4 regions of the Leptolyngbya sp. FACHB-1624 genome follow, and region 1 is predicted to be linked to each of the others. Evidence: predicted binding sites of a transcription regulator. Region 1 holds the regulator's gene; each other region holds the start of a gene.

Region 1 (8,079 bases):
CTACACCATTAAAGCTACGCAAAACTCAAAACACCCGAATTCTCGAAATTCGCCAGATCTACCAGACCGCACTCGATCGCTATAGTCTCAGCAGCGACGAACGACCGCGCGGCATCAAGATTAAATTGGCTCGCGCTTATACTCAGCGAAAAGTTGCAATTCTCCTGTTTGAAGCTCTTGTGAAAGCCGTCACCCAAAGCTGATATATTGAGTTTAAACATTTTCCAAGACTTAGCGATAAAGGTGAGCCATGGCACAGCGGACTCGGTTGGGAGACATTCTAAAACCTTTAAATTCTGAATACGGTAAAGTTGTACCTGGATGGGGAACCACCCCTTTGATGGGAGTCTTTATGGCACTCTTCTTGGTATTTCTGCTGATCATTCTGCAAATCTATAACCAAGAATTGCTTCTCGATGGCTTTAACGTTGATTGGGGCAACTAAACCCAAAAACGCAATTAGCAAAATCATTCCCGGAGTTTTCCGGGTTTTTTTTTAGGAGCGGGATTGAGGGGAACCCCTACAATAGATCGAATCCCCACTCCCTACTCCACCTTTACTTGACTGACATCAGGAGATCGATATGAACTTCTTCGGCATCGGCTTACCCGAAATGGTACTGATCCTCGTCGTGGCACTCTTAGTCTTTGGTCCCAAAAAACTGCCAGAAATTGGACGCAGTATGGGTAAAGCGATCCGGAGTTTCCAGGACGCTTCTAAAGAATTTGAGAATGAATTCAAACGCGAAGCAGAAAATCTGACTGCCTCGGCTCCACAGACCATGGAAGCAACTTTAGAAGAAAAACCAAAAATCGCCCCGGCAGAAGACCCTCAAACGGTTGAGGAGACTGTCGCTGTCACCCCGATCGAGAAAGAGTCCTAATGTCTTCTGAAGCAACGCCCCCGCAATTGATCGTTGGGCTAGGAAACCCTGGCAGCAAATACGAAAATACTCGTCATAATGTCGGGTTCCTGGCGATCGATCGCTTAGCAAAACTCTGGCAGATTGGACTGTCCGAACATAAAAAATTCCAAGGCTGGTTTGGAGAAGGAATGAGTCCGGTCGGCAAGATTCGCTTGCTGAAACCGACGACTTATATGAATAATTCCGGTCAAGCGATTCGAGCGGTCGTCGATTGGTACAAAATTCCACCCGAAGCGGTGATGGTCATTTACGATGACATGGATTTGCCAGTCGGAAGATTACGATTGCGGTTATCCGGGTCAGCCGGTGGGCAAAATGGAATGAAATCCGCGATCGCTCATCTGGGAACTCAGAAATTTCCTCGCCTAAGAATTGGTATCGGTAGCGCCAAATCGAACGAGAAAGATGCGGTATCTCATGTCTTAGGAACCTTTGCCCCGAATGAGAAAGGTGCGATCGACGAGGTTTTAAACCTCACAGTCAGTGCCGTCGAACTCAGTCTCAAGCAAGGGGTTGAAAAAGCCATGAGCCTTTACAACAATCAATCTGTAGAGTCGAAGTCTGCATCATGAGCAAACGTCTCCCTGAAACCACTGCCCATGTCCGCATTTTGCGCCAGTCCTGGCAACAGGGCAGTATCGAAGGCGAGGTCAGAGCAAACGAATATGAGTGGCAGTTTCACTGGCATTTTCGACGCGGATTGCTGAACATTCAGCCTTCGCTCGGACGAGCCTTGATTAAGGAACCGCTAGGGAGATTTTTGGAAGCGAAAGATTATCAGCTTGAGCCGGGTGGGGATTATTCGTTTACGATTCGGGCGGAGTTGTAAAAATCCCCTACTCCCCCACACCCCCACTCACCAACCGCCCCAAATACCGCTCAATCAACAAAATTGCCACAATGTCATCAATCGGTCGCGGCGGGGTTCGCATTCCTTCAGGAATCAGCCGCGTTAGCCCTTTCGGTGGATACATTTGCCAATAGCGATCGCGCGCCTCTAGCGAACTATTGCGCTCATCGACGGTGATAATTCGCATCGGCTCACTGAGATCAGTCTCTAACTTCTGCCGCCAGGTTTTAGAAGAAGTCTGATCACCCATGACCAACAGCGAAATCGGAAACTGACTCCTCAGAGATGAGATCGTCGAAATCGTCTCTTCAGACGAGATCACTTGATGATAATAAATTCGGCGATCGACTCCCATCACTGCGACTCCGCATTTTTGTCGCCCTGGATCAAATCCCAGAATAACGGGCTGTTCCGCCATACTCACCTCTTGCCGTTGTTCTGTCTACAGATTGCTAATTCGATGCCCGCAGCACAACCTGCCCATCCTGCACCGCTACTAATTCTATTTTGAGCGGTCCCGCTGTGTAAGTCACATCCGATGCAACTGCCCGCAATTCAATCGAATTCGGATAGCGGCGAAGCTGATCGATAAAAGATCCCAGACTCAACAGTTTCTCAACCTCTAGTCTGTCATTCATCACCCCTGCGACACGGGCACGGGCATTAGAAGCTGCAATTAGGTCTTGTAAGGTTTTCTGAAAATCCTGGGGGGACAGTTTAGACGGTTCCAGCGTTTGAGTCGCGATCGTATCTCCTGCTAAAAAGACAACCTGATTCGGCACTGCACTCATATTCACGACAACGCCTCGGTCGTCACCGAGAACATAATTTGCCCCGGCCTGCACCCGCACCAGATAATCTTTACCATCTTGAATTTGCTGAATGAGGTTTTGCACTTCCGCAATCGGGATTTGCACAATTTGCTGATTGTTCTGCCCCAGGCGAAGCGACTCGATCGCGGTCTGATTTGCCAATTGCAGTAATTGATCGACCGCTGCTTTGGCTCCACCTTGTTCGACGACGCGCACAACGCCTGAAGACAGCACTTGTGTCCGAAAAATTGCCAGATCACCTCGGCGAATCTGTTCCACATCTTGCTGAATTTGCTGAACGGCTGCCACGAGAAAAGCTCTCTGCTGTTCCAGGGTTTTCAATTCTGCTTCGCGTTGAGCAATGACTTGATCGCGCTCATTAATTTCGCGATCGCGCTTTTCAATCAGGGCAGTTCGTTCCGCAATTTGCGCATCTCGTTCCGCAATTTGGGCTTTCACCTGATCCCGTTGTTCAATTAACGCCTGCTGCTCAGATTCCAGCTGATTGATTTCGTTGCGGAGCGAGAGTGCTTGCTGAGAAACTGTTTCTAGCTGATTGCGGGTGAGATCTCGCTGCGCTTCTGTCCTGCGAAGTTGGGCATCGGTTTCTCGTTGTCGAGCGACTGAAACTTGAAGATTGGCATTGAGGCGCTTGAGATATTCCTCAATTTGGGCACGTTCCGATCGCGCTTGCTCTAGATCTTTCTCAACCTCAGCTTTTCGCTGATCGGTGGTTTTGAGATCAGCCGTGACTTTATCGAGGTCACGATTTGTCGCCCGCAAATCGGCTTGAATTCGCCCGAAGTTCAACACCATCTCTCGAAAGGTGCGACTGGCAAGCAGTAAAACGCCTAACGTAGAGGCAGAAATCAGCGTGCCCGTCAAAATCGTCACGACAACTGCTGTTTGTTTGGGACGGAGATTGAACAAGCTGAGGCGGGCTTTTCCCACGCGCGTTCCTAAGCGATCGCCGACTGTCGCGATCACCCCTCCTAACACCAACACCACCAAAATTAGAATTAGCCCGACATCGGACATGACGCTCCCACAAACCCCTAGACATACTGCACTCTAAGGGCACTTTCAGACTTTGCCTTTCATTATGACTGCTCGCTCTATGATTCGCGTGAGTCACTCAGGACTGAATTCTAATCGAATTAGGTAAATTGTTGACTAAGCGTTACCGGATTATGAACGGTTATTTTTTTCTTGTGAATTGAGATCATTTTGTCCTGACGCAAATCTCCCAGTAAGCGGGTGACTGTGACGCGAGTCGAGCCGATTGCTTCAGCGATCGCTTGGTGAGACAGTTTGAGATCAATCATGATCCCCTCTTGTGAGGGCACACCAAAGTCACGACACAGAATCAGGAGGAAACTAACAAGACGCGATCCCATATCTCGGTGCGCCAGCGTTTCGATCATCATTTCAGTTTGTAAGATTCTCGACGACAAGCCTTTCAGCATCAGCATCGAGAGTTCGGGATTGTCTTTGAGCGCTTTTTCAACTTGTTCGATCGGAACAGACAGCAATTCGACAGGGGTGAAGGCAACTGCGTGATAAAAGCGATCGGCACGTTGTCCTGTGATCAGAGAAAGCACCCCGAACACGCTGTTTTCTCGCAGCAGCGCGACGGTAATTTCTTCTCCTGCCTCGTACACCCGTGAGAGTTTAACCGCACCCTTGACGAGAAAGTAGACCCGCTCCGCCGGATCGCCCGGAAAGAAGATGGTCTTACCGCGTTCAAACGTCTCTACAACAGGAGGATATGCTCCCCCTCCAATCTGACGAAACATCGCTGCAAGCGGTTTATCCTTGGTCACTACCATTTCTTTCCTTGTCGTATCGAGTGAAGCTGGGAAGTCTAACAGTCTATGTAAGCAATCGATGACTTTAGACCACTAAAACTGAGTCTATGATCTGTTTTAGTGTCGTAAACTACAATTTCGCTTTGATCTTCAGAAAACTCAGTAAATTCTCTAAGAAGAAGGCGCAATTTCGAGTCGATCTACTGGAATCTTCTGGGCAGACCCAATAATTTCCACAGATCATACCGTGAAAGCACGAATATTCTAGGACGAGGCATTAAGGAATCATGAAGGATTCCGAACCAGAATCAGAGAGGATTCGCTGGCAGAAAAACCGAACTGAGAAATGACGCAATTCGATCCTCGATCCGCCAAGCTTGGGACGATCGCGTCAGCGAGGAGCAGTTCGAGAGGGATCCCTTTCTGCTATCCTCATAAATGCTTTACACGGTAGAAGACCATGCTAGACCTGACTGGAAAGAACGCACTTGTAACGGGAATCGCGAACAACCGCTCGATCGCATGGGGCATCGCTCAGCAGCTACACAAAGCAGGCGCAAATATTGGCATCACCTATCTACCGGATGCAACCGGCAAAGCGGAAAAGAAAGTTGCCGACTTGACCGAGCCGCTCAATCCCAGTTTGTTCTTGCCTTTGAACGTGCAAGATGACGCACAGATTGAGAGCGCATTCAATACCGTGAAAGACAAATGGGGCAAGTTGGATATTCTGATCCACTGTCTCGCATTTGCTAGCAAAGATGATTTATCCGGCGATTTCTCCAAAACGTCGCGCGCGGGTTATTCGCTGGCGTTGGATATCAGTTCTTACTCGCTGGTGCAACTAGCTGGAGCCGCAAAACCTCTAATGAGCGAAGGCGGTAGTATCGTGACGCTGACTTACCTCGGTGGTGTGAAAGTCATCCCGAACTATAACGTCATGGGAATTGCCAAGGCAGCATTGGAAATGAACGTGCGCTACCTCGCAAATGAGTTAGGGCAGAACAATATTCGAGTCAATGCGATTTCAGCAGGCCCGATTCGAACATTGGCTTCCTCGGCAGTCGGTGGCATTCTCGATATGATTCACCACGTTGAAGAAGTTGCGCCGTTACGTCGAACTGTGACGCAGATCGAAGTCGGGAATACCGCAGCATTTCTCTGTAGTGATCTATCAAGCGGGATCACGGGTCAGGTGATCTACGTCGATGCAGGCTACGAAATTATGGGGATGACGGGATCGAAGCCCACTGCTGGATAGCAATTAGACGATAGGAGATGTGCCGTGCCCAATTTTGAAACTTTGCAAAATCGAGACTACACCTTGATTTTGGATAAAAGTGGCAGTATGTCTACCAATGATCAAATTGGGGGCGGCAGTCGTTGGGAAGCAGCCCAAGAATCAACGCTGGCACTGGCGCGCAAATGCGAACAGTTTGATCCCGACGGTATTACGGTTTATACGTTTTCTAGCCGATTCAGACGGTACGAGAATGTGACGACGAGCAAAGTCGCACAGATTTTTATGGAAAACGATCCGGTTGGCTCGACCAATCTGGCAGCAGTGTTGCGGGATGCCACCGAAGATTATTTTCGCCGCAAAGCCACAGGGCAGAGCAAAACTGGAGAAACCATTTTAGTCATTACCGATGGTGAGCCGGACGATCGTCGAGCCGTGATTGAAGCGATCGTGCAAGCGACACAGAAAATGGAACGCGATGAAGAATTAGCCATTTCTTTTATTCAAGTTGGCTCAGACGCCAGTGCGACAAAATTCTTGAAGGTTCTCGACGATCAGCTTCAAAGTGTGGGAGCAAAGTTTGATATCTGCGACACGGTGACGATGGATGATATGGCAGATATGAGTTTGGCAGAAGTGTTGTTGAATGCGATCGTAGATTAGCACGCTAAAACAGCGATTAAGTTTGGGCAGAATGAGCGGCGATCGAGCCTAAAATCGCAAGCCCAGTCAATCGACTCGATGCACCCAATTGGGTCAGTCGCAGCAGCAATACCTACCTGAAGGAATAGCCAAGAAACCACAACGAAAAGCTCCGAACCTAATCGGGATACCGACCTGCGTCGCAAAACTGATGACGGTTCTCGATAAGTATAATTGCTCTTCGTTTTAAGCTGACCAATGTTGCAGCCTTGATCCAGTTTTTAATGAAATCGTCACCTTAATGACACTTCAATTTCATATCTGAAAAGTAGCCTAAAATGTCCCCATTTTTTCACAATAAATCTTGGATTGAACTGTCAGAATGAAATCCATAGACCAGTTGATGGATACGGGGTTTGGCTCACTGGAACATTCTCTAAATGCGCAAGTCAGAAATCATAACAGCAGCACTTAAAAAAGTACGGTTATCCCTCTCTAGAGACTCTATCCAACTGTAAATCAAACCGTCATTATAGAAGAATCAATTCACCAAGTTTTAAATGAAGTTTTAGGGTAATGCCCATGTCTTGCAATTTACTTTGGAAAGCTAAATATTTGCTGAAATTCCTGAGTAATTTCCCTGTAAGGCTCTTTACTTTATTTAGAATTCGTCTTATCATTAAGTAAAGTCGAAACGACTTCGATTTAGAGTCCTGAACCTCACCGCTACACTTTCGGCTGTTCGTGCTTGTACCCCTTATTTTGTAAGCGTGCTAAAGATTTATCCCCCTTCCCAGGGTGAAGTTAAACAGCATTTCATTCCTGTATCGGCTTGGAATCGATTCGAGTTTGTTGTCTAAAGTTTTCATTTCACGGAGTTGACTGCACATGGCTACTGCCAATACCAAATCTAAATCCACTCCTAGCCCCACCTATACGGCTGATATGGTGCGGACGTATCTGCATGAGATTGGTCGTGTGCCGATGTTGACACACGAGCAAGAGATTCTCTACGGGAAGCAGGTTCAGCAGATGATGACCTTGCAAGAGAAGAAAGAAAAGCTTGAGAAGAAGCTGGGTCACGCGCCGACGCAGCAGGAGTTTTCTGAGCATGTTCATCTCAGTGATTCTGAGTTGACTGGTATTTTTCAACGGGGTCGTCGCGCTAAGCAGAAGATGATCGAAGCGAATCTTCGCCTGGTTGTGTCGATCGCGAAGAAGTACCAGAAGCGTAATTTAGAGTTCTTGGATTTGATTCAGGAAGGCTCACTCGGCTTAGAGCGTGGCGTAGAGAAGTTTGATCCGACTCGTGGGTATAAGTTCTCGACGTATGCGTACTGGTGGATTCGTCAGGCGATTACAAGAGCGATCGCTCAGCAAGCCCGGACGATTCGATTACCGATTCACATTACGGAGAAGCTGAACAAGATTAAGCGAGTTCAGCGCGAGCTAGCTCAGAAATTAGGGCGCAGTGCGACAGCAGCTGAGATCGCGGCAGAATTAGAGCTTGAGCCGGAACAGATTCGGGAGTTCTTATTGATGTCTCGTCAGCCTGTCTCGCTAGACTTACGAGTTGGAGATAATCAAGATACTGAACTGCAAGAGTTACTTGAGGATAATGGTCCTTCACCGGATGCTTATTTGACTCAAGACTTGCTCCGTCAGGATCTTGAAACGTTAATGACGGATTTGACTCCGCAGCAGAAAGAAGTGCTGAACTTGCGCTATGGGTTGCAAGATGGGCACGAGTTATCGCTGGCAAAAGTCGGCGATCGCTTAAACTTGAGCCGGGAACGGGTTC
Region 2 (8,079 bases), 920 kb from region 1:
ACCTTGACACAGTGCGTCGAATCGCGAGGCGTGTTTAGTGAGAGGCAAGCACGATCGCTCTTACTGGATCTCTTACCCACGCTTTCAGATATTCATCGTCAAGGCATTGTCCATCGCGATATCAAACCCGACAACATCATTCTGCGGCATTCGGACGGAAAACCCGTTTTGATTGACTTTGGAGCCGTCAAAGAAACGATCAATACGGTAATGAGTGCTAGCGGGAATCCAACCCATTCGATCGTGATTGGAACCCCTGGATATACACCCTCGGAACAGATGGCAGGTCGTCCCGTATTTTCCAGTGATTTGTATAGCTTGGGATTAACTGCAATCTATCTGCTGACTGGCAGACAGCCACAACAGCTAGATAATGATCCGATGACCGGAAAAGTATTGTGGCAGCAGTATGCTCCGAATGGGAGTCCTGACTTTGCAGCAGTCCTCGATCGAGCAATTCAGCCCTACGCCAATCAACGATTTGCAGGCGCAGAAGACATGGCGATCGCATTAACGCCCGGTGCAGTTCCACCCTCGACGATCCTGCCGTCTGTATCTCAAATCCCTAACGATACGATACAGATTGCGCCAACACCTCTAACCCAACCGCCCTCTGTGGCACGTCCCTGGACTTGGCAATGGGCATTTGTTGGCGTAGCCGTAGCTTCTCTGGCGGGAATCGCTGGGTTGATTGCCTACCTCACAAGCCGATCGACTCCGATCATCTCGAATTCGCCAGTCGAGAACGCGATCGCATCTCCGTCTCCGAAGCCATCTCTCGACCCATCTCCTGCACCTTTACCCAGCGAACCGCCGCAGTCAAAGCCTTCTCCAATTCCTGAGCAACCCGCAAAGCCTCCTGAGCCGCCTGCTAAACCTGTACCCGCGATCGACGCATCGTGCAGATTGCAAACAGGAACAACATTGAGATCGCAAACGTTGACCTTAGATACTTGTTCGATCGATGCCAGTAATCCTGCGGTGATTCGCTTTGTGTACTATCTCGATGCCGAACAAGTTCGAGCAGAAACCGACTGTGCGAGCGGGACTTGGAAAAGCTTGCCAGAACAACAGGTGAATCGTCCTCAATCTGCTGCAACTGAGCAAATGCTAGCGCGCATTTGTGGTCGAACAGCGCAACAAGATTCAGTCTCCAAAGCAGACGTTGCCACTGTAATTGATCCACCCTCGAATGTCAGAGCTTCGCCGAATGGAGCGATTCTTTGTGCCGTGCGAGAAAAGCAAGAAATTAACGTTTATGAACGGAAAGGAGATTGGTACACAACAGATGTGTGCGGAACTCCAGGCTTCATTCATAAAGGACAACTGAAATTTTAGACGGGTGTATTTTCAAGTACGCGTTCCGCTAGATTGCTGAACATTTCTTACTTTTTGCGGAAATTATGCTGAAACCATGAATGATGCTACCGAAGAAGACCATAGGCTTGATCTTAGGTTGCGCGAGGACGTTGGATGAAACTCTCTTGGATATCTCTAAAACTGTTGCGATTTTTGGCGATCGCGGCTCTCACAACCAGCACTATTGTTGGACTGATTCCACAATTCGTTGTTTCACAGACAGAAACGCTAGAGATTCCGGTACGAACTGTACCAGCTAGCACGATGCGACCTTCCTTACCAACTAGCACGATGCGACCTTCCTATGGACACTTTCCTTATCGAGAAGACGATCCATCGCGATTGAAAACGGTCGGTCAGTTTGTCCGTAGTCAATCTTCCAGACCTGAATCGATGGATGTTGAAGCTGTTCAAGCTTTTCAGCAGATGGCGATCGCGGCTCGAAAATCAGGTGTGTCGCTGATGCCCATTTCTGGATTTCGGTCTGTCTCGGTGCAGACTGGATTATGGAAGCAACAGATTGCCCGTCGAGGCAGCAAACAAGCAGCGGCAAAATGGAGCGCTCCACCCGGATACAGCGAACATCATACAGGCTATGCGATCGATATTGCTGATCGGCAACGCCCCGATACCGATTTACAAATCAGCTTTGCAAACACTCGGGCATATCAATGGTTAGCTGCGACGGCTGATCAATATGGATTTGAGCTATCCTTCCCACGCAATAACAAGCAGGGCGTGAGCTTTGAACCTTGGCACTGGCGGTATGTCGGGAGTGCAAGAGCAGAACAAATTTTTTCTGTTGCTCACAAAAGCGGATATTAGTCATGCAAGCCTGCCTCCCAAACGCCTACATAAATCCGATCTTGTTCATTCCGGGCAATGACTCCTTGCAGATTGCCCTGTTGGAAATTATGGAGATTGCTCTGTCTGCGATAAACTCGCTTCAACGCCTCAATCACTTCTGGATTTGCTTCACTGCCTAACATGCCATTGACTGTGACTTGCATGGTCAAATTATCCACAGCTTGAGCAAAGGAGGCTTCAGTTTGTCTGACTTGGTTACTATTGCGATCGTATAAATATGCCAAGGTAATGCGATCGGGAACAACCTCATACAAAACGCTGCGAGTATTTTGCCAATAGCCCGGTTTCGTTTGGGCAGGCTCTCCTAGTGCGGCTCGCACCTCTCGTTCTGAAGTGCCAACAGCAAAGCCTGGAACGCGACTCGGATTAGCTCGAGAGGCGGTGGGAGCTTCTTCTGTAATCGGCGCTGGCAGGGATGGATCGATCCGCACAGGCTGGGGTGCGGGTGTCGGAGTGGGCGATGCAGCAACGCTCGGTTTGGGTTTTGGTGTTTCAGAAGGCGTAGGTTTCGGTGGTGCAGAAGGGGTAGGAGAAACCGAGGGCAAGGGGCTTGGGGAATTGAGCGTAAGTTGTGGTGCCGGGGTTTGGCGGGATTGCCACCAGAGAATCGCGATCGCGACTCCAGTGAGCGTTAATCCTGATAAAGCAGCAAGGAGCCAAACGGCTCGCAATCCCGGTTTCGCGATCGTCGTCATCGGTTCACGCGCAGGCAGCACGACAACGGTTGCAGAAGTTCCCGGTTTGGGGGGCTGAGTCACCGTTGAGCTAAGCTGAGTCACCGTTGGGCTAGACAGGGGCAATAGCTCTAGCCATTGCGCGATCGTCGCAGGTCGATCGCTGGCATTCATCGCCATTCCGCGCAGGATGGCTTGATTCACGCCTGGGCTGATCGAAGGTTCTAACTCTCTGGGTTCGGGCATCTGTTCGTGATCGCGTAAAATTGATGCCGTCGGAATTCTGGCGGTGACTAATGCATACAGGGTTGCTGCTAAACCGTAAACATCACTAGCAGGACTGCGTTTTTCTTGAGCAAAATACTGTTCGATTGGTGCATATCCGACCGACATCATTTGCGTGTGAGTTTGGGTTTGATTCGGTGTAAATTCTCGTGCAATTCCAAAGTCGATGAGAATTGCTTCTTGAGTTTTCTCATGCAAAATGATGTTTTGCGGCTTGATATCTCGATGCAGCAGACCGTTGCGGTGAACGACTTCAAGGGCTGAGCCGATTTGATGGATGTAGCGAATTGCGATCGCTTCGGGCAGCGGTCGATCGGGAAAGACTAAGTCTTCTAAGGTCTGCCCTGGAATGTAATCCATCACCATGTAAGCGCGATCGTTTTCAACAAAAAAGTCGCTGACCCGGACAATATTGGGATGAATACAAGTCGCAAGCCGTCGGGCTTCATCTTGGAATTTGCGCTGAAAATCGGCAAAGTTTTTCTCTGCCTTCAAAGCTTCATTCAGCGTTTTGATCACGACGGTTTGATCCAAAAAGTGATGAACGGCTTTGAAGGTAATGCCAAATCCTCCCCGCCCGATTTCTTCTTGCAGGGTGTACTTGCCGTTTGAAATTGTCTGACCGATGAGTGAATCCATGCCTAAGATTGAACCGCATTTCGAGGAAGAACGCACCGCAGTTGTGTGACGGTTTCGTTCAACTTTCCTAACTCTAACCGACCGTTCATCACCTCGACCAAAGTTTGGTTCATCAGCAGGCGAAATCCCAGAGAAGGTGGGTCTAAATCTTTTGGAGCTTCGGTTTTGAGCAGATCGATCGCTTCTCGCCATACCTCGATCGGTCGCTGATCTTCTAGCTCAATCACCGCAAATTTGGATTCTATGTGAGCTGAGAGCTTGAGCGTGCCTTCCTGCATTGTTGCGATCGCGCTACTGATCAAACTGACTAAAATCTGCTCTAGCGTTTTGCGATCGACAAACACATCCAGATCGGGTTCTGGTAACACGATTTGAAATCGCAAATTCCGGTTCTCTGCTAATAGATGCGTTAAAGAAAATACATTGTCAAACACATCACTGACGGAAACAGACTGAAAGTCTAATGGGCTGGTTCCATATTCGACTTTAGAAACATGGATGACTTCATCCAATAATTTCACGAGCTTTAAAGCGGATAGGTTCGCCTGTTCAATAAATTCGCGCTCCTCTTCAGGCGATTCGCAGAGATCGCTTAGAACTAATTGCTGCGAACCGATTAATCCACTTAAGGGCGATCGTAACTCGTGGGAAGTGCGGGCTAAAAATCCTGCCTTGAATTGCGCAAGTTCGAGTGCGGATTGATACGCCAATTCCAATGTGCGATCGGGAGTAGAGGATGCGACTTTAGACGATCGCTTCGCCCACCAACCCCCCACAAATCCAATTCCCAAGCCGCCAGCTAGCCAAACCAAATTCATCCAACTCATCGTTCTGGATTGCAAAAAGAAAGTCTTTATCACTCTAAACGACTTCACCCATTGCACTCGAAATCCTGACACCGAATTGATTTGTAACCAAATCAAACCAATTTAGTATCAGGATCTCATTTTTTCTAGAAACGTCGCAGATCTAACAAATCTCTAGCTTGAGCGAGACTGCTAAGCCGTTTTACCAACGACCCCTTCTACGAGCCAGTTCATCGATTCAAGCTCGATCGCAGTTGTCGCATAGTCTTTTCCAGCAGGGACAACCTCTTTACCCGTATTATCTTTGAGTCCGCCTTTGTAAATGACTAGCGAACCCGCCTTCATTTTGTCCCTCGCGGCTTCTGCGTCCTTCTTCGCAGTCTCAGATACCGCCGGTCCAAATGCCGAAATCTTCACAAATCCATCCTTATATCCGCCGCGCAGCAAATGCGGAATCCCTCCATTCATCAAGGTTTTACCTTCTTGAATCATCTTGACGTAATCGGAATACACCTTCGTCCAATCCCACTCTGCACCCGTCAGATAGCCTTTCGGCGCAAGTGCTGCCTGATTGGCGTGATAGCCAGACGTAAACGCCCCGCGTTTCTCTGCCGTTTCTATCACAACTTTCGGACTGTCTACATGGCAAGTAATCACATCTGCCCCTTGGTCAATCAAACTGTTGGTCGCTTCCGCTTCTTTTACTGGCAAAGACCAGTCCCCGGTAAAAATCACCTGGGTTGTAATTGTTGGCTTAACGCTTCGCGCTCCCAGGGTAAAACTATTGATGTTGCGAAGCACTTGTGGAATTGGTTTTGCTGCCACAAAACCTAACTTTCCGGTTTTGCTCATATGCCCGGCAACCACGCCTGCAACATACTGCGCTTCATCAATGTAACCAAAATAGCTGCCGACATTTTTGGGATGCTTGGCTGCATCATACATTGCGCCACAGTGGAAAAATTGTACTTCTGGATAATCGGTGGCGAGTTTAAGAATATGCGGGTCAAAATAGCCGAATGAGGTGGGAAACAGAACGGTTGCTTTGTCCTGCTCGATCATGTTCCGCATTGCTTCTTGCACTTCGGTCGTTTCAGGCACGCTGGCTTGATCGACGACTTTCACACCTTGGACACCTTCTTTTCCCTGGAAGTGGGCTTGATTATAGCCAAAATCGTCTTTAGGACCGACGTAGATAAACCCCATTACAAGTTCTTTGCCTGCGGCGGGGCTGCTACTGGATGTTGAAGAATCGTTCGCTGGGGTACAGCCAACCCAGAGCTTTGAAGTTGCACCAAATGCCCCAGTCGCTAACAATCCGCGTATGACTTGGCGGCGGGAAATGCGCGATCGCGGTGAATCCTGACTGCTCATCGTTCCTCCTCACAGAAGTTAATTGCCATCGTATTGAAATCGATTTTTCTGCTCGCTTTTGTATTGTTCAACACGTATCTTGCGATGCCTGAGCAGAGGCTCACGCGATCGCAGAAATCAATGCTGTCGAATCGGCAACCGCCCCAAACACACCGCCCTGCATTTTGACCATGTTCAGCGCGGCTAGATGGTTGCCATAGTCCGTTGCACCCGTACAATCGGACAGTAACAAACATTCATATCCTCGATCGTTGGCATCTCTCATGGTTGTATGCACACAGACATCAGTGGTAATGCCGGACAGGATCAAGTTTTGTATGCCTTTACGGTGCAAAACCAAATCGAGATCAGTGGCATAAAATGATCCTTTTCCGGGTTTATCAATGATCACTTCTCCGGGTAATGGAGCGAGTTCAGGAATAATCTCCCAACCTGACTCTCCTCGAACCAAAATTCGCCCACAAGGTCCCGGATCGCCAATTCCGGCTCCGATTTGTTGCGATCGCCAGCGTTTATTTTCTGGCAAATCTGAGAGATCCGGGCGATGTCCTTCGCGAGTGTGCAGAATTGTGTAATTCAGGTCTCGCATCACTTTGAGGAGGTTCCGAATCGGTTCGATCGGGGCACGCGTCAGAGACAGGTCATAGCCCATCTTGTCCACATAACCGCCCTTACCGCAGAAATCTGTCTGCATATCAATCACAATCAGAGCCGTATTCTCAGGGCGTAAATCGCCATTGAATGGATATTGATAAGGCTCAGCCTCTACATACCGTCCCATGATTTAACCTCTGGTGACTGAAGTTGGTAATTCTTCGCCTTGATACGATCGCGTTGGCGCGTCAAATCCGCAGCTTGTGCCATCGGTGTGAATCACTTCATCTTCCCAAGGCAGGCGATACGATTCATTCACCAAGTCTTTCATGTAGGTGTAGGGGCAATCCTGTGCTCCGCCTTTCACCGCGACATAGCCGCGATGCCCAAATTGGTAAATATTGTTTTCGACGCTCCAGTGTCTCCGAGCTTCTCGCACCAGATCGGGACGCAATTCGGCTGTGATAATTTCATCCGGTCGATGGCTGCCCATCACTAAGGGCATTCCGTCGAAATTGACAAACATACCTTCGCCCATCGAGTCAAATGTGCCATCTGTGCCGCACATACACACAGATGCGGTGTAGATCAGATTACAAAACGCATTCGCCTGGTTGGTAATTTGCCAACTGTGGCGGATTGGAGCGGTATATCCTGCGGTACGAATCATGATTTCCGCACCCTTGTAAGCACATTCGCGCGCCATTTCTGGGAACATGCCGTCGTGACAGATAATTAACGCAAGCGTGCTGCCATTCGGTCCTTCACAGACCGGAATTCCCAGATTTCCAGGTTCCCAAGGCTCAACCGGAACCCAAGGATGCAGTTTCCGATAATAGAGTTTCAAGTCGCCTTGGTCGTCGATAATGATGCCGCTATTGTAGGGATTGCCGTGTGGGTTGTACTCCATGATCGAGAAGCATCCCCAAATGCGATTTTCTCGGCAGGCGGCTTGGAAGGCTTGAACTTCTGGACCATCGATTCGGCACATAATTTTTGGATTTGTGTCCATCGAGAGTCCGTGTAGGGAATACTCTGGAAAGACGACTAAATCCATACTGGGCATATTACGACGGGCTTTGCTGACCATTTGGCAAATGCGATCGGTCTGAGCCGCAAGATCGTCGGGCGTGACAACATTTGGAAGCTGTAGCTGCACCAGTCCCAATACAACACCCTTTGGAGATTTATTCAATCCACCTAAACCACTCATGCACTTTGCCCTCAAGACTCAACTGATTGTCAGCTTTATCACATTTGGTTGAGGGCGATTCGTACTTTGGAATACCGTTTTGCTCCGTTCCATCGATTCGCACAGTTTGCGCGATCGCTCCACCACTAAGATGCAGAATGCCGAACGGATATTTGAATCAGCGACGATTGGGTTCGATCGCAATCGTTCCAACCGTTGCCGGATGCTGAAGATTCATCGGTAAGCGAATCGTAAACTGACTTCCTTCTCCTTCCTTCGAGTGCATGAG
Region 3 (8,079 bases), 2.3 Mb from region 1:
TAGGAACTTGCGGTTAATAAAGTCCCTAAGCTCCGATTCTGCCTCGCCCTCGATTAAAATCGGGGCTAATAGAGAAAAGTCCACTGAAGGGACTGGAACACTCTCAGGCTGGCTGTTTTAGTCCCTTTAGTGGACTTCGTTTTGTTAGCCCCGATTTTAATCGAGGGCGGAATCGCAACGCAGCGAAAAAATGTTTTCTGGTACACGATTAACAAACTATTCCCCTAAGACTCAAAATTGGATAAAGCAGAGCAAGCTCCACATTTTGCACAGCCTGCTTTCATCTCAGTTGCAGAGAAGTCTGATTGCTGGATCATTGCTCCAACTTGCTGATACAAAGCCAGCATAAAGTCACGATCTGGAGCAGCATGTCCTTCTAAAGGCGTGCCTGTAATCGGAACAAACGGCACAACAAACGGATAAACACCAAGACGAATTAAGCGATCGCACATTTCAATCAAAGTCTCTAAGCTATCACCGAGTCCTGCAAGCAAGTAAGTGCTAACTTGACCCCGGCCAAACACTTTAACAGATGCCTCAAAAGCTTTGTAATAGTAATCTAGTGGCACAGAAGCTTTGCCCGGCATGATTTTTGCTCGCACTTCTGGATCAGCCGCTTCTAAGTGCATTCCTAAGCTATCCACTCCAGCCGTTTTCATCCGATCGAACCAAGCAAAATCATCCGGTGGCTCACATTGAGCTTGAATGGGAAGATTTACTTTTGCTTTGATGGCGGCTGCACATTCTGTCAGGTAAGCTGAACCGCGATCGCTCGTATTTGGTGTTCCGGTCGTCATCACCATGTGTTTCACGTGATCGAGCCGAACTGCCGCTTCTGCAACTTCTGCAAGTTGCGCTGGCGTTTTACGAGCAATAGTTTTCCCTGCCGCTAAAGATTGCCCGATCGCGCAAAACTGACAAGCTTTAGCCGCATCGCTGTATCGCATACAGGTCTGCAAAACTGTGGTTGCAAGGACATCGTGACTATGAAGTAACGCAATCTTCCAGTAAGGAATCCCGTCTTCTGTGGTGAGGTTGTAGAACTTGGGTTGCTTAGGAAAACTAATCGGGGCGATCGCTTCTCCATTTAGTTCTAAAACTTGAGCCGTTTGATTAGTGCTATAGGGAGAACTTGCAGCAGGTGTATTGTAAATCGGAACCATAATGGTTGTTCCTTCGATCGTCACTGCTTTGTGATCTGAAGGTCCTGCTCCACCTTGTCGCCCTGATGCACCGATTTGAGAGTCAATCAGCTTCAATCCATGTGATTGTAAGTCCGTAATGAGTTGTTGCTTATTCATTGAGGTTAGGGATTAAAAACTGTTCTGCTGGCTGCACTTCGAGCGACTCCTTTAGCACCGTTTGAGTATCAAAATTTGCCTGCAACTGAAGGAGATCAGGACGAGCATAATGCCCCACAGAATCCATCATACGCTTGCGCTTCGTAATCAGCGAGAAATCGAGATCCGCGATCGCAATTCCTTCTCCTTCTAAAATCGGTGGACAAAGATGATTACCTTCGGGACTAATAATTGCGGTATTACAACCACCTGTTAGAACCTTCTGAAGCTTCTCATCGCTCGTAATTTGTGCAACTTGCTCAGGCGAGAGCCAACCTGTCGCATTCACAACAAAGCAGCCTGCTTCTAAGGCATGATGGCGAATGGTAACTTCGATTTGATCCGTAAAAATTTGCCCAACCATTGAGCCTGGAAACTGTGAACAATGAATTTGCTCATGCTGTGCCATCAAGGCATAGCGAGCAAGTGGATTGTAATGCTCCCAACAGGCAAGCACTCCAAGCTTCCCGATCGCAGTGTCGATCGCTTTTAGTCCCGCACCGTCTCCCTGTCCCCAAACCATGCGCTCATGGTAAGTTGGCGTAATTTTGCGGCGCTTCAAAACCAAGGTTCCATTCGCATCAAAAACAAGCTGAGTGTTATAGAGCGATCCGTTGTCTCGCTCGTTCACTCCCACAACGACAACGACACCATACGATCGAGCAGCACGAGCGATCGCATCTGTGACTGGACTAGGAACAATCACAGCTTCTTCGTACAGCCGCATGTGTTCTTTGCCCATTAGCACTGGAGGCTGAATGAACGAGAAGTAAGGATAGTACGGAATCAAGGTTTCTGGAAAGACAACGAGCTGCGCGCCTGATTTGGCAGCGGACGCGATCGCGTCTAAAACCTTCTCGGTTGTCCCATCACGGCTAAACAGGACTGGACTAATTTGTACGGCTGCCGCTCGAACAATGTGAGCATCTGTCATTGTGGGAGAGGTAAGTGAAAATTAGACTTGCAATCGGAGATTTTCGGAGCTTTTAAAGTGTCCAGGTATCGAGGATAAATGCACCATCTTTGCGATGCATCAGAACGAGATCCAAGACATCCAATGGATTAATTGGTCGAATGCCTGGAATTAAAGAAGGTTCACCATGACCATAGAGCGCTTGCAATGCAAAGCGACAGGCATAAACTTTGCCGCCTTCTGCCATGAATTTGCTCAGTTGATCATTGAAGTTCTGGTGTCCCGGAAAAGCAGAATCTCCGAGTTTCGGGAAGCCGCGTTGTACCCCCAAAGTTACACCAGGTCCATAGAGCAAAATCGAAGTTTCAAAGCCTTTTCTGAGTAATCGGGTAGCTTGAAGCAAGTTGACAAACCCGATCGAGCCTTCAAAAGCAACGGTGTGAAACGTGACTAAAGCTTTCTCGCCAGGTTCCGCTTTGACATCTGGAAAAACTTTTTCTTCGTAGTCTACAAAGAAATCGCCAGTTTGATATGCGGGAGCTGTAACCTCTGGCATAGCGATCTCCTTAAATTTGATAGATGAGCTTGCTGCAAGATTAGTGGGGATTGGTTACTAACTTTTGTAGTGCTGGCTACTAGAACTAGAACACTGATCATAAAACTAGGGAGCTTGATCGAAGGGTTACACAGCTAGCAAAACCCAAAAACTGACCTATCTAAATCAACAGGTCATGATCCGAGTAAAAACTCATTCACAACACTCCAAGCACTATCTTGTGAGACTTTCTTTCTTGCAGCAATATAATCTGCAAGATACTGAGCATCTCTGGCAATTCCTGAGAATCGTCCAGAACCCCAGGTATAGAGCCAAGGTAAGCCGAGGAAGTACAAGCCCCAAATCTGCGTTACGCCGCGCTCATGTCCTGGATAGCCTTTGCCATCAAACACTGGAACTTCCACCCAGCGAAAATCAGATTGATATCCGGTACACCACACGATCGCTTCAATGTCAGCAGCATTCAGCGTTAACTCTTCTGAGTCTGGCTCCCATACAGGTTGGTAAGGTGGCTCGATTGGAGCACCAATCTGGTTCTTTTCAATGAATTGATCAACGGTTCGCTTAATACTTTCGGCAACTGCATCGGCATGATCTAGGTTCTGTTTGAGATTGTTCTCAAACTCGATCGTGCTGCCATTGACATCTTTCAATCTGCCATAGAGCTTCATTCCTTCTCGGGCAAAGTGCCGCAAGTCAATTTCTCGTCCGCCATCGCGACCTGTGACATAGTGATTTGCTTTACTTCTGACCGATTCTTTTTGAGGATGATCGTTGATCGAGAGATCGTAGTACCCCATTTGATCTAACCAATCTACGATATCTTTACCGCGATACAGCCGAGGCGATCGCGGAGCACTTCCGACAGCAAGATGGACTTTTTTACCTGCAAGATGCAAATCTTCAGCAATTTGACAGCCGGATTGTCCAGTTCCTACGACTAGAATTCGATCAGGCAAAAAGTCTGGACTTTTGTATTCAGATGCATGGATCTGGACGATCGCTGACGGAAATCGTTCAGAAAGACGTGGAATTTTCGGCTGATGGTAGCTTCCCGCGGCGATGACAACTTGATCGGCTGTGTAATTGCCAGCCGAAGTAGTTAGCTCAAATCGATCGTCATCATTTTTAGCAACCTTCAAGACTTCAACGCCTTCTCGAATCGGTGGATCGAATGAGGCAGCATAGCTCTTGATGTAATCGACGATCGCATCTTTTTGCATAAATCCGCGCGGATCATCACCTGCATAAGGAAAGCCCGGAAGCTGACATTGCCAGTTTGGAGTCACCAAGCAAAAAGTATCCCAGCGTTTTGCCTGCCATGCATGAGCGATCGTATGTTTCTCAAAAATCAGATGTTCAATATTCTTCTGCTTCAGGCAATAGCTCATCGATAAGCCTGATTGCCCTCCGCCAACAATAATGACTGGATAATGGCTTTGCATTGAAAACTCCACGATCGCATTTTTAGGCAGCGTAAAGCGCGATCGTGGAGGAACGTTGTAGTTTTCACTACCGGAAGGTTGAGTCTAGCTGTAAAGGGAGGGAGCGCGATCGCAGGTCACGTCTCCCTCTCACTATCGACAGTAGATTCAGATTTTACGCATCGCGCCCATGAACTTGGGCAGGCGGACTGGTCGCTTCGATCGCAGTAAACGGTTCCAAAATCTTGTAGCTATGCATCGCTCCTTTCGGCACAACCCAAGAATTTCCTGGCTCTAAAAGCACCATTTGCCCTTCAAGCTGTAACTCTGCTTTCCCCTGGATCACATAGCCAACTGTTTCGTAGTCTCGCTGAGTCGCAGGCTTTGCATCGGCAGGCGGCTCATTTTCCCATAAGCGCATCGAAAGACTTTTTCCAGAGGCAAGATATTTTTGTCCCATTTCACCGCTGGGGGAGAACTGAGCATCGACTTTTTTCACGCTGGTATCTGACATGAGGAATCCCTCAATAGTGTTCGCGATCGATGCTATTCATCCTCAAGCGATCGCACCTCTTGCTTCAGGGTGATCGCCATGACACGATTTCGGTCGGGCTCAATTCATAGCTAAACCGCGTAGCCTAAATCATCTGCCAAAGTTGCTGCTTCTAAAAATCCGACCAGCCATTCTTTAACGTGATAGGTTGCCCGACAATCATCTTCGTTGTAGATCACGATCGAGTCTAAATAACTGCGATCGCTCGTTGCTAACCATTGAGCATACCAATAGATCGACTGTGCCCCATTTGCCGTCGAATCGCGCCAATCAAAGCCAACCCATCGCGCAATATGTTTCAGCGCATAGCTCTCAACCGGAAGCGTCACGGTTTGAGTAACGTAGTCATGCAAATCGATGAATCGCGTCAGCAACGGTTTAACCAACTCATCAGGTGTCTCAAAGACCTTACCCAATCGCTCCATCGTCTGCACTTCATAGGGGCAAAAATGAAAAATGGGCGCATTCGGATACGCCCACATTAAATCCAACAATTTTTGCCACACTATCGCTTCTTCTTCTGGTTTCTCTGCAAGCAGGGGATGGAACGTTTCCGTCTGCTGGAGACGATCGACGACCAACACGCCATGCAAGTACACCAGATTCAAACTTGGCTCAGCTTCGATATCAAAATAAAGCTCGATCGCAGCCGTGGGAATCGTCGGCATCACAAACGGTCGTTTTCCTACCGTATGTGCGGCTAAACTTTCACCTAAGAGCGCCACATTCTGCAAAGTTGCTCGCGCTTGTCTGACCAACTTGCGCGCTGTCTCGCTGCCAAATCCAGGTAACGGTTCTAACTGATTTGCAGGAATTTCAGCTAGGGCTTCTAAGGTCGTAATATTTAACGCTTGTAATTGGGCATAACGCGATTGAGTCACACCGGGAAGCAGCGATAAATGATTGTCGGATTTGGCGATCGCATAACAATGACTGAACCAATGGCATAAACTACATCGACTGCGAGAAATAAACACTTCCGGTTCTTCTTCGCCTGTCACCGCTTCAATACAACTGGTCAGAATCGTTTCCATTCGCGGAATGATTTCCCACAAATCCACCGCAAACGCGCCCCGTTCTTTCAAAATCAACCAAGCTTCCTCGACCCAAGCTCCTTGCACCGCAGCCAGCACCTTCACAAAGTACGCCACGATAATTTGATATTCCTGCTTCGGACGCTTGCTGAGTTTGATCTCAGTCGGAACATAAATCCAATCGCCAAAAATGGATTGTCCCGGTCGTTTGACTAATAAATCTGGATTCGCAACCAGCGTTACATTTCCTTCTTCTGCTAGCAGAATCGGCTGATAAATTCTTTCCACACCCGCCCGCATCAACTTCAAGGTTTCTTCCGCACCTTTTTGCCAATCTCCACTTTTATAAGTCGGTTGGCGATGTTCTTGATCTTCGGTTGCGAGGACTTGTCGGCGATTTTCTGCACTGTCTTGAATCAGTTTCAGCAGATAATCATTGGGCGGATCTTTTTGCTCAGCATCTCCATATCGATCGAGGAATGCTCGACGACTACAGCGTTGATAATTGAGCAGGAGATCAGCAGTAATAAACATGCCTATAAATTAACAAAAATTAGGCGGTCTGCGGGATCGTGTCTTCATCGTCAGATTACGCTCGATCGTCTTTCTCAATCACAATTTCTTAACAATTAGACATAGATCTAACTTATTCTAACAATCTGACTTTAAGCGGAAACTAAATGTAAATTAAGCTACGTTTTTTCAAAATGTCGGTTTTTCGTAAAAAAGAGATGCCCAGCTCAGGCATCTCTTGATCAAGTTGAAGTGAAAATTAAGAGCGACTATGCACGGTCAACAACATCTTTCGCTGCGTCTTTCACATCTTCTTTAGCGTTGCGCGCGCCAGCTTCGGCTTGTTTCGCTTTGCCTTCCATCTTGTCGGCTGGGTCGTTGGTGATGTTGCCTACAGCTTCTTGAACTTTACCTTCAACGTTCTTCGCAGCTGCCTTCGCTCTTTCTTCTAAACTCATGATCATTCTCCTTAGAAATTTGTTGATAAATCAGTCGATAGCGCTATCGATATGTATCGAATTTAACGATTTTTCTTAATTTTTGAGTCTGGCTAGAGTTGGATTGTTGCGTGATCAATTTCTCCCTCGATCGATAGAGAGGTGCCGCCACTGCCGGAAAAGAAACCGCTAAAATTGAATAGAACCCCAGTGAATTCACAATGCCAGAATTTAACATTCACACTCCCTTTGAGCCGACTGGCGACCAGCCCAAAGCGATCGCACAACTGGTCAAAAGTATTCAGGCAGGCAATCGTTATCAAACTCTGCTCGGCGCGACTGGAACCGGAAAAACGCACACGATTGCGAGAACGATCGAGAAAATTGGCAAACCGACCTTACTCTTAGCTCACAACAAGACGCTGGCAGCCCAACTGTGTAATGAATTGCGCGAATTCTTTCCAAATAATGCAGTTGAGTATTTCATCAGCTATTACGATTACTATCAGCCTGAAGCTTATATTCCGGTCAGCGATACTTACATTGAGAAAACCGCTTCGATTAACGAAGAAATTGATATGTTGCGGCACTCGGCAACGCGATCGCTGTTTGAACGTCGCGATGTAATTGTAGTGGCTTCAATTAGCTGTATTTACGGGTTAGGGATTGCTTCGGAATACTTGAATGCGTCGATTCCATTGCGAGTTGGAGAAGAGATCAATCAACGGCAAGTCTTACGGGATCTCGCGTCTGTGCAATATTCTCGCAATGATCTCGATCTGGGTCGGGGCAAATTCCGAGTCAAAGGGGATGTTCTAGAAATTGGACCAGCTTACGAAGATCGCATTATTCGAGTCGAATTTTTCGGCGATGAAATCGATGCGATTCGCTATATCGATCCGGTAACAGGTGCGACTTTGCAAAGTATGGACGCAGTGAGTATTTATCCGGCTCGTCACTTTGTCACACCCGAAGATCGATTACAGCAAGCTTGCGATGACATTGAGCTAGAGCTAAAACAGCGTTTAGTTGAGCTTGAGACTGAAGGAAAATTACTAGAAGCTCAACGCTTAGAACAACGCACGCGCTACGATTTGGAAGTTTTGCGAGAGGTGGGATTTTGCAATGGAGTTGAAAACTATTCGAGACATTTAGCAGGACGCAATCCTGGCGATCCGCCGGAATGTTTGCTGAACTACTTTCCGGATGATTGGTTACTTGCGATCGATGAATCTCACGTGACCATTCCGCAAATTCGAGGCATGTACAACGGCGACCAAGCGCGGAAGAAAGTGCTAATCGATCACGG
Region 4 (8,079 bases), 2.7 Mb from region 1:
GTTTCGGCTGAGAACTGTAGAATGCAGGTTTCATGGTCGAAAGCAACAAGTAAGTCAAAACTCGTTCTGCATTCGATTCTGCAAAGGCATGTGTGAAATTCTGATAGTCTTGTGGGCGAACTTCTTCTTCGTTTTCTAGCTTCAGTTCGATGCCCATGCTGACTGCTAACTTCACCAATTCCTGCACCTCTTCTGGATCAGGGGTGGGATGGACTCGGTAAACGCTAGGAACTCCGAGTGCAATCAAATGAGATGCAACGGTTTGATTTGCCAGCAACATTAGTTCAACGATCATCGAGTGAATCGGGAGCGTTGCAGAAACAACTACTGCACCTAATACGCCTTCATCATCGTAGTGAAACTTGCTAAACGTAAATTTATCCGTTTCTTCTGGCGATTCTGAACCGTCAGGACGCGCATAAATTTTTTCTGGCAGGTTCAGTTCAAATGCGCCTCGTTGTCGTCGCTGGTCTTTGATCGCATGACTCAGCTTATCGAGCTGCGCCAACAGTTCAAAAATCGGCTCAAACTGCTTCAATTCTTCTGTGTGATTGTCTTTGAGAATCTCTTCTGCTTGGTGATAACTCAACTTGTAATCGACATTAATCACTGTGGGCTGAATCTCGAATTCCAGCACGCCACCTTGATCATCGAGTGTAATCAGCACTGAAACGGCAAGTCGATCTTTTCCAGGCTGAAGCGAACAGAGATTATCGGTGATCTGTTCAGGCAGCATCGGGACGACTAATTCACTCAGATAGACCGAAGCGCCTCGACGTTGAGCTTCGCGATCAAGCGGCGCTCCTGATCCAACATAGTGCGCGACATCTGCAATATGAATGCCCAAGCGCCAGTTGCCGCCTGCTTTCGTTTTCTCTAAGGTAATCGCATCATCGGCGCTATCTTCGTCGCTAGATTTGATCGTCAGCGTGGTCAGATTGCGTAAATCAACGCGGTTTTTCAACTCTGCTTTGGTCAACTTAGTCGGCAACTCTTTTGCTGCGGCTAAAACCGTTTCAGGAAATTCGCGCGGCAAATCATGCTTGCAGCAGACAATATCAATATCGGCTGCGTCATCATCTGCGCCTAAGACTTTTGCGACTTTACCGAGGGGGGCATGTTGCCCGATCGGATAGCGTTTGACCTGCACATGTGCCAAATGATCGATCGCATTATCGAGTTGGATGCCATTTTCATTGACTTGCAGTTCAAACAATAAGCGATCGTCGAGGGGAACGGCTCGAAATTCTCCACTTTCGCTCTTTTTAATGCGTGCCAGAACCGAGGGATTTGCCCGTTCTAAAATCAATCTCACTTCGCCTTCTGGACTGCGACGACGACTGCCTTCCTTCGTCACTCGCACCAAAACGCGATCGCCATTCCAAGCATGATTCAGTTGGCTTTCGCGAATGTAGATATCTTCTGACCCTTCGACATCTTGAATCGCGAAGCAGAATCCTTTGCTTGAACAGCGTAACTTTCCTTCTACTACGCCTTCTTCTGGCACTCGACGATATTTGCCCCGTTCCTTCACGAGCACTCCGATTTTTTCGAGTGCGTCTAGTGCGATCTGTAAGCGTCTTAGGCTCGGTTCATCATGGCATTCCAGCTTTTTTTCGAGAGCTTTTGGAGCCACTAATTTATCATCTGTGAAGTTAGCGAGTAACTCAGCGATCGAGAATTCCATGAAGCGATTTGTCCTCGTGTGTTCTGCGTGGGGTGTGCAAATGGCTCTGAAGTCGTCACTTCACCGGAACCGAAGCTCGAATCAGTTCCGATTAATCAACAAGCCGATTCCCAGTTTTAACAGATAGGAAGCTGCGCACTTAGCATTGGCTCTATGAGGTTGAACTCCCGAAGTTGACCAAAATCAATCGATTCGGAATTTCAAGTCTCGAAAAGCGCCTGTACGAACATGTTGACAAGTCGAGTGTCGCTCATAGTTACACGACAGCCTGACCGCCAATGCGATCGCACCTTTACTATTGTTACTCAAGTTGAGCCTAATGACACATTGAATCTCGAACTTTTGCGGATTCATGCGTCTCGGAAGTCTGAAGTTAAGCTATAGTGCGAGGACAGATTTGAGACGGAATCGTGATGAGAAGGCTGAAACAATTCGCGGGCTTGGTTATATTGTGTCTGATGTTAATCAGTTGCTCTTTGCCAGTGCAGGCAGATAGCAAGATTGATCCAAAATTTGAAGAACAAGTCCTGCAAGTGATTCGTAAAAATCCTCAGGCAATTCTGGATTCGGTACAAGCTTATCAACGCGAACAACAACAAGAACAGCAAAAAGTTCAACAGTCGTTTCTCCGCGATCTCCAGCAGAATCCAAAATCGGTGATCGCTCAGTCTCCCACGAAAGGCAACGGTCAGGCTGTCTTGGTGGAGTTTTCTGATTTTCAATGTCCTTACTGTCAAGCAGCAGCAGGCACGGTAAGCCAGTTTGTAGACAAGTATAAAGATCGCGTCACTCTGGTTTATAAACATTTGCCGCTGACCAGTATTCATGATCAAGCCCTACCGGCAGCAAAAGCGGCTTGGGCGGCTCAGCAACAGGGCAAATTCTGGCAATATCATGATGCTTTGTTTGCGCAGCAGAAACAGCTGAATGAGGCGATTTATCCAGAGATTGCCAAGACTCTGGGGTTGGATGTGGCGAAGTTTAATCGCGATCGCGCGTCTCAAGCGGCAGAAACCACGATTGAAAAAGATCTTCAACTTGCAGAGCAGCTTGGAATTTCTGGTACTCCGTTCTTTGCCATGAATGGTCGTGCATTTTCAGGGGCAGTCGATCTTGCTACCTTAGAGAAAAACTTAAACCAAGCACAGTAAGGAAAGGAACGGTTATGAAAGGATGGATGGCTTGGCTTTGTGCAGCTCCAATTGCGGTTTTGATGACGACCGCCGCAATGGCTCAATCGACTCGCTCTTATGCGCCAATCCCGCTGGCTCCTGGAAAAGAGATTAACGATCGCTTAACGGATGCCGATATTCCCACCGGGCAAGGCAATTTCGCACGCGATTATGTGGTGACTTTGCAGGCGGGAGAACAAGTGGCGATCGATTTGTCTTCGGATAGTTTTGATACGATCGTCACGCTGATGACCTCACAAGGGACAACCGTTGCCGAGAATGATGATGGTCCAGATGGGACAACGAATTCGCTCTTATTTACTCGCATCACGCGCAATGCGAATTACATCGTTCGAGTCAAAGCTTTCGGAGAAACGGCGGGCGGCCCCTTCAAGTTGAAATTGACTCGGCTGAAACCCGTTCAATAAATATAAAGGCGATCCAGATTCGGATCGCCTTCACAGCGAAGCAAGCCTTCTGAGTGTTTCAAAAACTCGGAAGGTTCGTGTTTTTAAACCGCTTCAAAGTTCTTTTCGCCGGTACGAATCCGAACTACTTGTTCAACAGGTGTGATAAAGATCTTCCCGTCCCCGATTTCTCCGGTTCGAGCCGCCACAATGATTTTGTCAACCACCATGTCTACTTGATCATCTTCCACCACAATTTCAATTTTGAGCTTCTGTAAAAACTCAACCGTATATTCAGAACCGCGATACCGTTCGGTCTGACCTTTCTGCCGTCCAAAGCCTCGGACTTCAGAAACCGTCATTCCCACGATTCCAGCATTGACTAATGCAATTTTGACTTCGTCGAGTTTAAATGGGCGAACAATCGCTTCAACCTTTTTCAAGCGCTTACACTCCTTAATCGTGATCTCTATAATTCGGGCATGAGACTATCTATCATTTCTGGTGAAGAGAATTTTGTAACGATCGCTACCGATCATTAACCGCCTCGCCGATTGTAATAGTATTTTTGAGTGTCGCATGAGCCACTCAAAATCGGAATTCATCAGTTGTAATTCGTAATTTCGGGTTGCTATTGGTTACATTCGAGAATTTATTTTGATGAAGGACTCAGCAAAGGACGCACCAGCAAGAAGCCAGCGCCGAAAGCAGTCACGACGATCAAAGCGATGACTAAGCCCAACATCCAACCGCTGAGTTCAAAATGAGTGTCTTGTTCTGGCTTAATTTTGCGCCGGGGCTTGCTGTCTTCTTCGATTACCAGCTTCTCTTCAGGAAATTCGAGACTCGATGGAACGGGTTCTGGTTTGGGAGCAACGGGGATGCGGGGTGGCATGACCGGGATTTGGAAGGATGCAGCTTCGACTTCGGGCATCAAGTCGAGACGAGGTGCGGGTGGTGCAGCAGGATTAATTCCCGGCATTGCATTGGAGACTTGGCGGAGTTGGAGTGCTGCTTGTACCGTGCGTTCAATTTCTTGCCGCAATTGCTGATTCTGTTTTGCCAATTGCTGGTTTTGAATCTTCATGGCTTCCACCGAGTTCTTTGTAGCTTGAAGCTCAGCAATCACCTCGCGGTAGACTGAAATCGGTACAGAAGGGGCATATCCGGTTGCAGGAGCTTGAGGCGGCAAATTGATCGATCGATTAGGTGTTTTCTGCATCATGGGGTTCATAACAGCGAGAGTAATCTGACAAAACAGCGAGAAATTGTGATGCCCTCAGAATAGCTGCAATTGAATCAAGCAACGCATTTTTAGTCAAGATTTTTTCAAAAAGAAACGATTTTGTGAACGAATTTCGGGGATTGCGGAGATCAAGTACTCAAAAATCTTGAGACGCGATCGTGCCTCCGTGCAAATTCGATTGCTAAGATCAGTCAGTTCATTCAATTTCATAGGCTATGACGCAAGCGCAAGACCATCCCGAAGTAAAGTATGGCGAACGCCTGATCGAAGAGGGAAGTCTAATTACTTTCCCGAATCCTAGACCCGGACGGCGTTATACGATCAATATTACGCTGCCAGAGTTTACCTGTAAGTGTCCGTTTTCTGGCTATCCCGATTTTGCGACGATCTATGTGAGCTATGTTCCGGATCAGCGCGTCGTCGAACTGAAAGCAATTAAGCTGTATATCAATAGTTATCGCGATCGCTATATTTCTCACGAAGAAGCGGCGAATCAAATTCTAGATGACATTGTGGCAGCGTGTGATCCGTTAGAAATCTCGATTAAGGCGGACTACACGCCCCGAGGAAATGTGCATACCGTAGTAGAAGTGACGCATACGAAGGTATAAGTAGAATGCGGTTCGCTAACCGTCCAGAATTCTCGCTGAGCGTCTGAACTCGTTCTTCTTGATAGGGTGAGCGCAAAAAAATCCGTGTTCTGTCTTGTTCTAGCTTGCAGTTTAGGAGCGAGACAGAACCGATTCAGATCCTAAACTAACTTGAGCAGTAACTACTGGCTCTAACCTCGAAGTAGACATCCTAGTAAAGCAACCAGCACTTACGATCGAGCTTTTCATTTGAGCTAGTAATGATTGCTGCAAGAGTAGACAAGCAGAATGAGAGAAAGCAAAATCTTTTGCAAATTTAAGTGATGAAAGGTGGAAGGCTTCTAGGAGTGATGCCTTGCTTCAATCTCAGCGGATGTTTTAACAATTTGTTAGAAAGCCCTCTAACCTTGTGCTCATCTCAATGTTTTACTTGTGGTAACTATAGAGCAGAGCAGGTAACTCACTTGTGCCGCGATCGCAGATTCGGGGAAAGTAATTTCAGTCGTTATCATTCGCTCTATGGTCAGCACAGTTTCGAGATCCGACCTGCCAGAACAATCGCCTGGCATTAAAAAACCTGTTCAAGAAACGCTCTTAACTCCTCGGTTTTACATCACTGATTTTGATGCGGTTGCCCAAATGGATTTATCCAGGCATGAAGCAGAACTAGAAGCGGTCGTCGCAGAATTGCGAGCAGACTATAATCGTCACCATTTTGTTCGCAATGAAGAGTTTCAGCAAGATTGGGAAAAGATTGATGGTGAAACCCGGCACGCGTTTATTGATTTTCTAGAGCGCTCTTGTACTTCAGAATTTTCGGGCTTTTTGCTCTTTAAAGAACTCTCTCGCAAGCTTAAAAATCGGCAACCTTTACTATCAGAAGCGTTTCATTTACTTGCGCGCGATGAAGCTCGTCATGCCGGGTTCTTGAATAAAGCAATGGCAGACTTTGGCTTGACTCTTGATCTGGGCTATCTGACGAAAAATCGAACCTATACTTTCTTTCCGCCAGAATGGGTGATCTACACCGTTTACCTCTCGGAAAAAATTGGGTACTGGCGTTATATTTTGGTCTACCGCCATTTAGAACAGCATCCAGAACATCGGTTTTATCCTCTGTTTCGGTACTTTGAGAGTTGGTGCCAGGATGAGAATCGACACGGAGATTTCTTTAAGGCACTCTTGCGATCGCAGCCCAAACTCTGGAATTGCTGGAAAGCAAGACTGTGGGCAAGATTCTTTCTGCTGACTGTCTTTGCAACTCACACCTTGACTGTTTTAGAACGATCGACGTTTTACGACTCGATTGGTATTGATCCGCAAGAGTACAACAAGGCTGTAATTCAAAACACGAACGAAACCTCGAAGCGAGCTTTTCCGAGTGTGCTGGATACGGATCATCCAGAGTTCTTCCCTCGGCTCGAAAAATGCGCGATCGCGAATCAGAAACTAGCAGAGATTTCGAGTCAGTCGCGCCCGAAATTCATTCAAACGCTCCAAAAATTGCCTTGGATTGCTGTGATCATTTGGCAACTTCTCCGCCTCTATTTCTTACCTGCAATTGATGCAGAAGCCTCTCGTCCTGTCATTCATTAGGAAACAATTTCATGAGTACTTTATCTGTCCGCTTACGAGAAGGAACCCAACGCTCTCACACCACAGCAGAAAACACTGCATTTATGAAATGCTTTGTGAAAGGTATTGTAGAACGCGAACCTCTACGGAAACTGTTTGCAAATTTGTACTTTGTTTACAGCACTTTAGAAGCAGCATTACAGCAGCACGCTCAAGATCCAGTGTTTGGTGCATTCTACTTCCCAGGGTTGAATCGAGCTGCGAATCTGGCGCGCGATCTCGCATTCTACTACGGTGAAGACTGGCAAAATCAGATCGTTGCATCATCTGCGGGAATTGCATACTGCGCTCGAATTAAAACGCTCGCTGCTACTGATCCAATCTTGCTGGTTGCCCATGCTTACACCCGCTATATGGGCGATTTATCAGGAGGACAGAGTTTGAAAAATGTGATTCGATCTGCATTGTCTTTGCCTCCGAATCAGGGAACGAATTTTTATGAGTTTGAGCAGATCTCGACTCCTGAAGCCAGACGAGAATTCAAAGAGCGTTACCGTCAGATGCTAGATAGCCTGCCTGTAGACGAGAACACAATCGAACGGATTGTTGCCGAAGCAAACCTTGCCTTTGTGCTCAATCAAGATGTGATGCATGAACTCGAACCCGATGTCAAAGCAGCAATCGGAGAACATACCTTTGATTTACTCACTCGGCAGGATCGTCCTGGAAGTACAGAACGACGATCTCATGGTAGCGATCGTGAACCTGTCCTAGCTCCTTAACTTGAAGAATTGTTTGATGCGTGGAGTTTCGATTGCTTAAGAGGACGCTTTAAAAGTACAAAAAGCCTCTTCGCTCACGTTGTCCTCCTGCCCCGGAATGGAATTCCAGGGCTAGTAAAACGAAGTCCACTAAACTGGACTACACAGAGATTTGAGCGATGCAGTCCTTTTAAGGACTTCGCACCGTTAGCCCTAGAATTCCATTCCGGGGCGGGTGAATGCGTCTCAACGATTACTTTTAAAGCATCCTCTAAGCAAATGCTCAACTTGCACAACCCGCAACGATTGTTGTGCAAAGTCGGAACCTCACGCTAACAGAGGCAATTTCGTCCCTCAACCCTGCTGCTGCAAAACGGCTCGCCCATCCAAACCCATTAAATCCTTTCCAATGAAACAACTATCCCAAACGGTCGAGTTTGACGCGGCGCTTCTGAACCAGTACAACCTGCCCCTTCCCCGCTATACCAGCTATCCGCCTGCTACAGAACTTAGTTCCGACTTCGAGCCTCATTTCTTCAACCGAGCGATCGACCTCGGCAATCACAAAAAAACGCCCTTATCCCTATACTGTCACATCCCTTTCTGTGAAACACCCTGTTATTTCTGTGGCTGCAATACGA

The links. The regulator NtcA, encoded in region 1, controls nitrogen genes in cyanobacteria. The targets are predictions, from matches to a motif close to TTTGTANNNNNNNNTACAAA.
Region 2: the regulator NtcA is predicted to act here: its motif matches at 6,062-6,081, upstream of ACMUEV_RS30805 (BMP family ABC transporter substrate-binding protein).
Region 3: the regulator NtcA is predicted to act here: its motif matches at 2,873-2,892, upstream of ACMUEV_RS15035 (MSMEG_0572/Sll0783 family nitrogen starvation response protein).
Region 4: the regulator NtcA is predicted to act here: its motif matches at 3,782-3,801, upstream of ACMUEV_RS16785 (P-II family nitrogen regulator).

What each region holds. Positions count from the first base shown of each region.
Region 1 is NZ_CP180258.1:902,872-910,950, forward strand. Features, by position in the region: gene psbH (photosystem II reaction center phosphoprotein PsbH) at 251-445, shown strand; gene ACMUEV_RS04160 (TatA/E family twin arginine-targeting protein translocase) at 585-884, shown strand; gene pth (aminoacyl-tRNA hydrolase) at 884-1,498, shown strand; gene ACMUEV_RS04170 (DUF3146 family protein) at 1,495-1,755, shown strand; gene ACMUEV_RS04175 (Holliday junction resolvase RuvX) at 1,763-2,194, opposite strand; gene ACMUEV_RS04180 (DUF3084 domain-containing protein) at 2,229-3,626, opposite strand; gene ntcA (global nitrogen regulator NtcA) at 3,746-4,417, opposite strand; gene fabI (enoyl-ACP reductase FabI) at 4,857-5,657, shown strand; gene ACMUEV_RS04195 (vWA domain-containing protein) at 5,682-6,299, shown strand; gene ACMUEV_RS04200 (RNA polymerase sigma factor, RpoD/SigA family) at 7,167-8,079, shown strand, end outside.
Region 2 is NZ_CP180258.1:6,485,884-6,493,962, reverse strand. Features, by position in the region: gene ACMUEV_RS30825 (protein kinase domain-containing protein) at 1-1,338, shown strand, start outside; gene ACMUEV_RS30820 (D-alanyl-D-alanine carboxypeptidase family protein) at 1,474-2,184, shown strand; gene ACMUEV_RS30815 (serine/threonine protein kinase) at 2,181-3,824, opposite strand; gene ACMUEV_RS30810 (sensor histidine kinase) at 3,827-4,651, opposite strand; gene ACMUEV_RS30805 (BMP family ABC transporter substrate-binding protein) at 4,823-6,004, opposite strand; gene ACMUEV_RS30800 (cysteine hydrolase family protein) at 6,105-6,785, opposite strand; gene ACMUEV_RS30795 (formamidase) at 6,789-7,811, opposite strand; gene ACMUEV_RS30790 (PAS domain-containing sensor histidine kinase) at 7,969-8,079, opposite strand, start outside.
Region 3 is NZ_CP180258.1:3,206,112-3,214,190, forward strand. Features, by position in the region: gene ACMUEV_RS15025 (MSMEG_0568 family radical SAM protein) at 225-1,301, opposite strand; gene ACMUEV_RS15030 (Nit6803 family nitrilase) at 1,294-2,274, opposite strand; gene ACMUEV_RS15035 (MSMEG_0572/Sll0783 family nitrogen starvation response protein) at 2,327-2,809, opposite strand; gene ACMUEV_RS15040 (MSMEG_0569 family flavin-dependent oxidoreductase) at 2,983-4,254, opposite strand; gene ACMUEV_RS15045 (cupin domain-containing protein) at 4,409-4,747, opposite strand; gene ACMUEV_RS15050 (TM0106 family RecB-like putative nuclease) at 4,858-6,354, opposite strand; gene ACMUEV_RS15055 (CsbD family protein) at 6,603-6,791, opposite strand; gene uvrB (excinuclease ABC subunit UvrB) at 6,992-8,079, shown strand, end outside.
Region 4 is NZ_CP180258.1:3,562,544-3,570,622, forward strand. Features, by position in the region: gene ACMUEV_RS16770 (ribonuclease R family protein) at 1-1,687, opposite strand, end outside; gene ACMUEV_RS16775 (DsbA family protein) at 2,146-2,838, shown strand; gene ACMUEV_RS16780 (PPC domain-containing protein) at 2,853-3,287, shown strand; gene ACMUEV_RS16785 (P-II family nitrogen regulator) at 3,371-3,709, opposite strand; gene ACMUEV_RS16790 (hypothetical protein) at 3,919-4,491, opposite strand; gene queF (preQ(1) synthase) at 4,728-5,123, shown strand; gene acsF (magnesium-protoporphyrin IX monomethyl ester (oxidative) cyclase) at 5,622-6,698, shown strand; gene ACMUEV_RS16805 (heme oxygenase (biliverdin-producing)) at 6,710-7,459, shown strand; gene hemN (oxygen-independent coproporphyrinogen III oxidase) at 7,848-8,079, shown strand, end outside.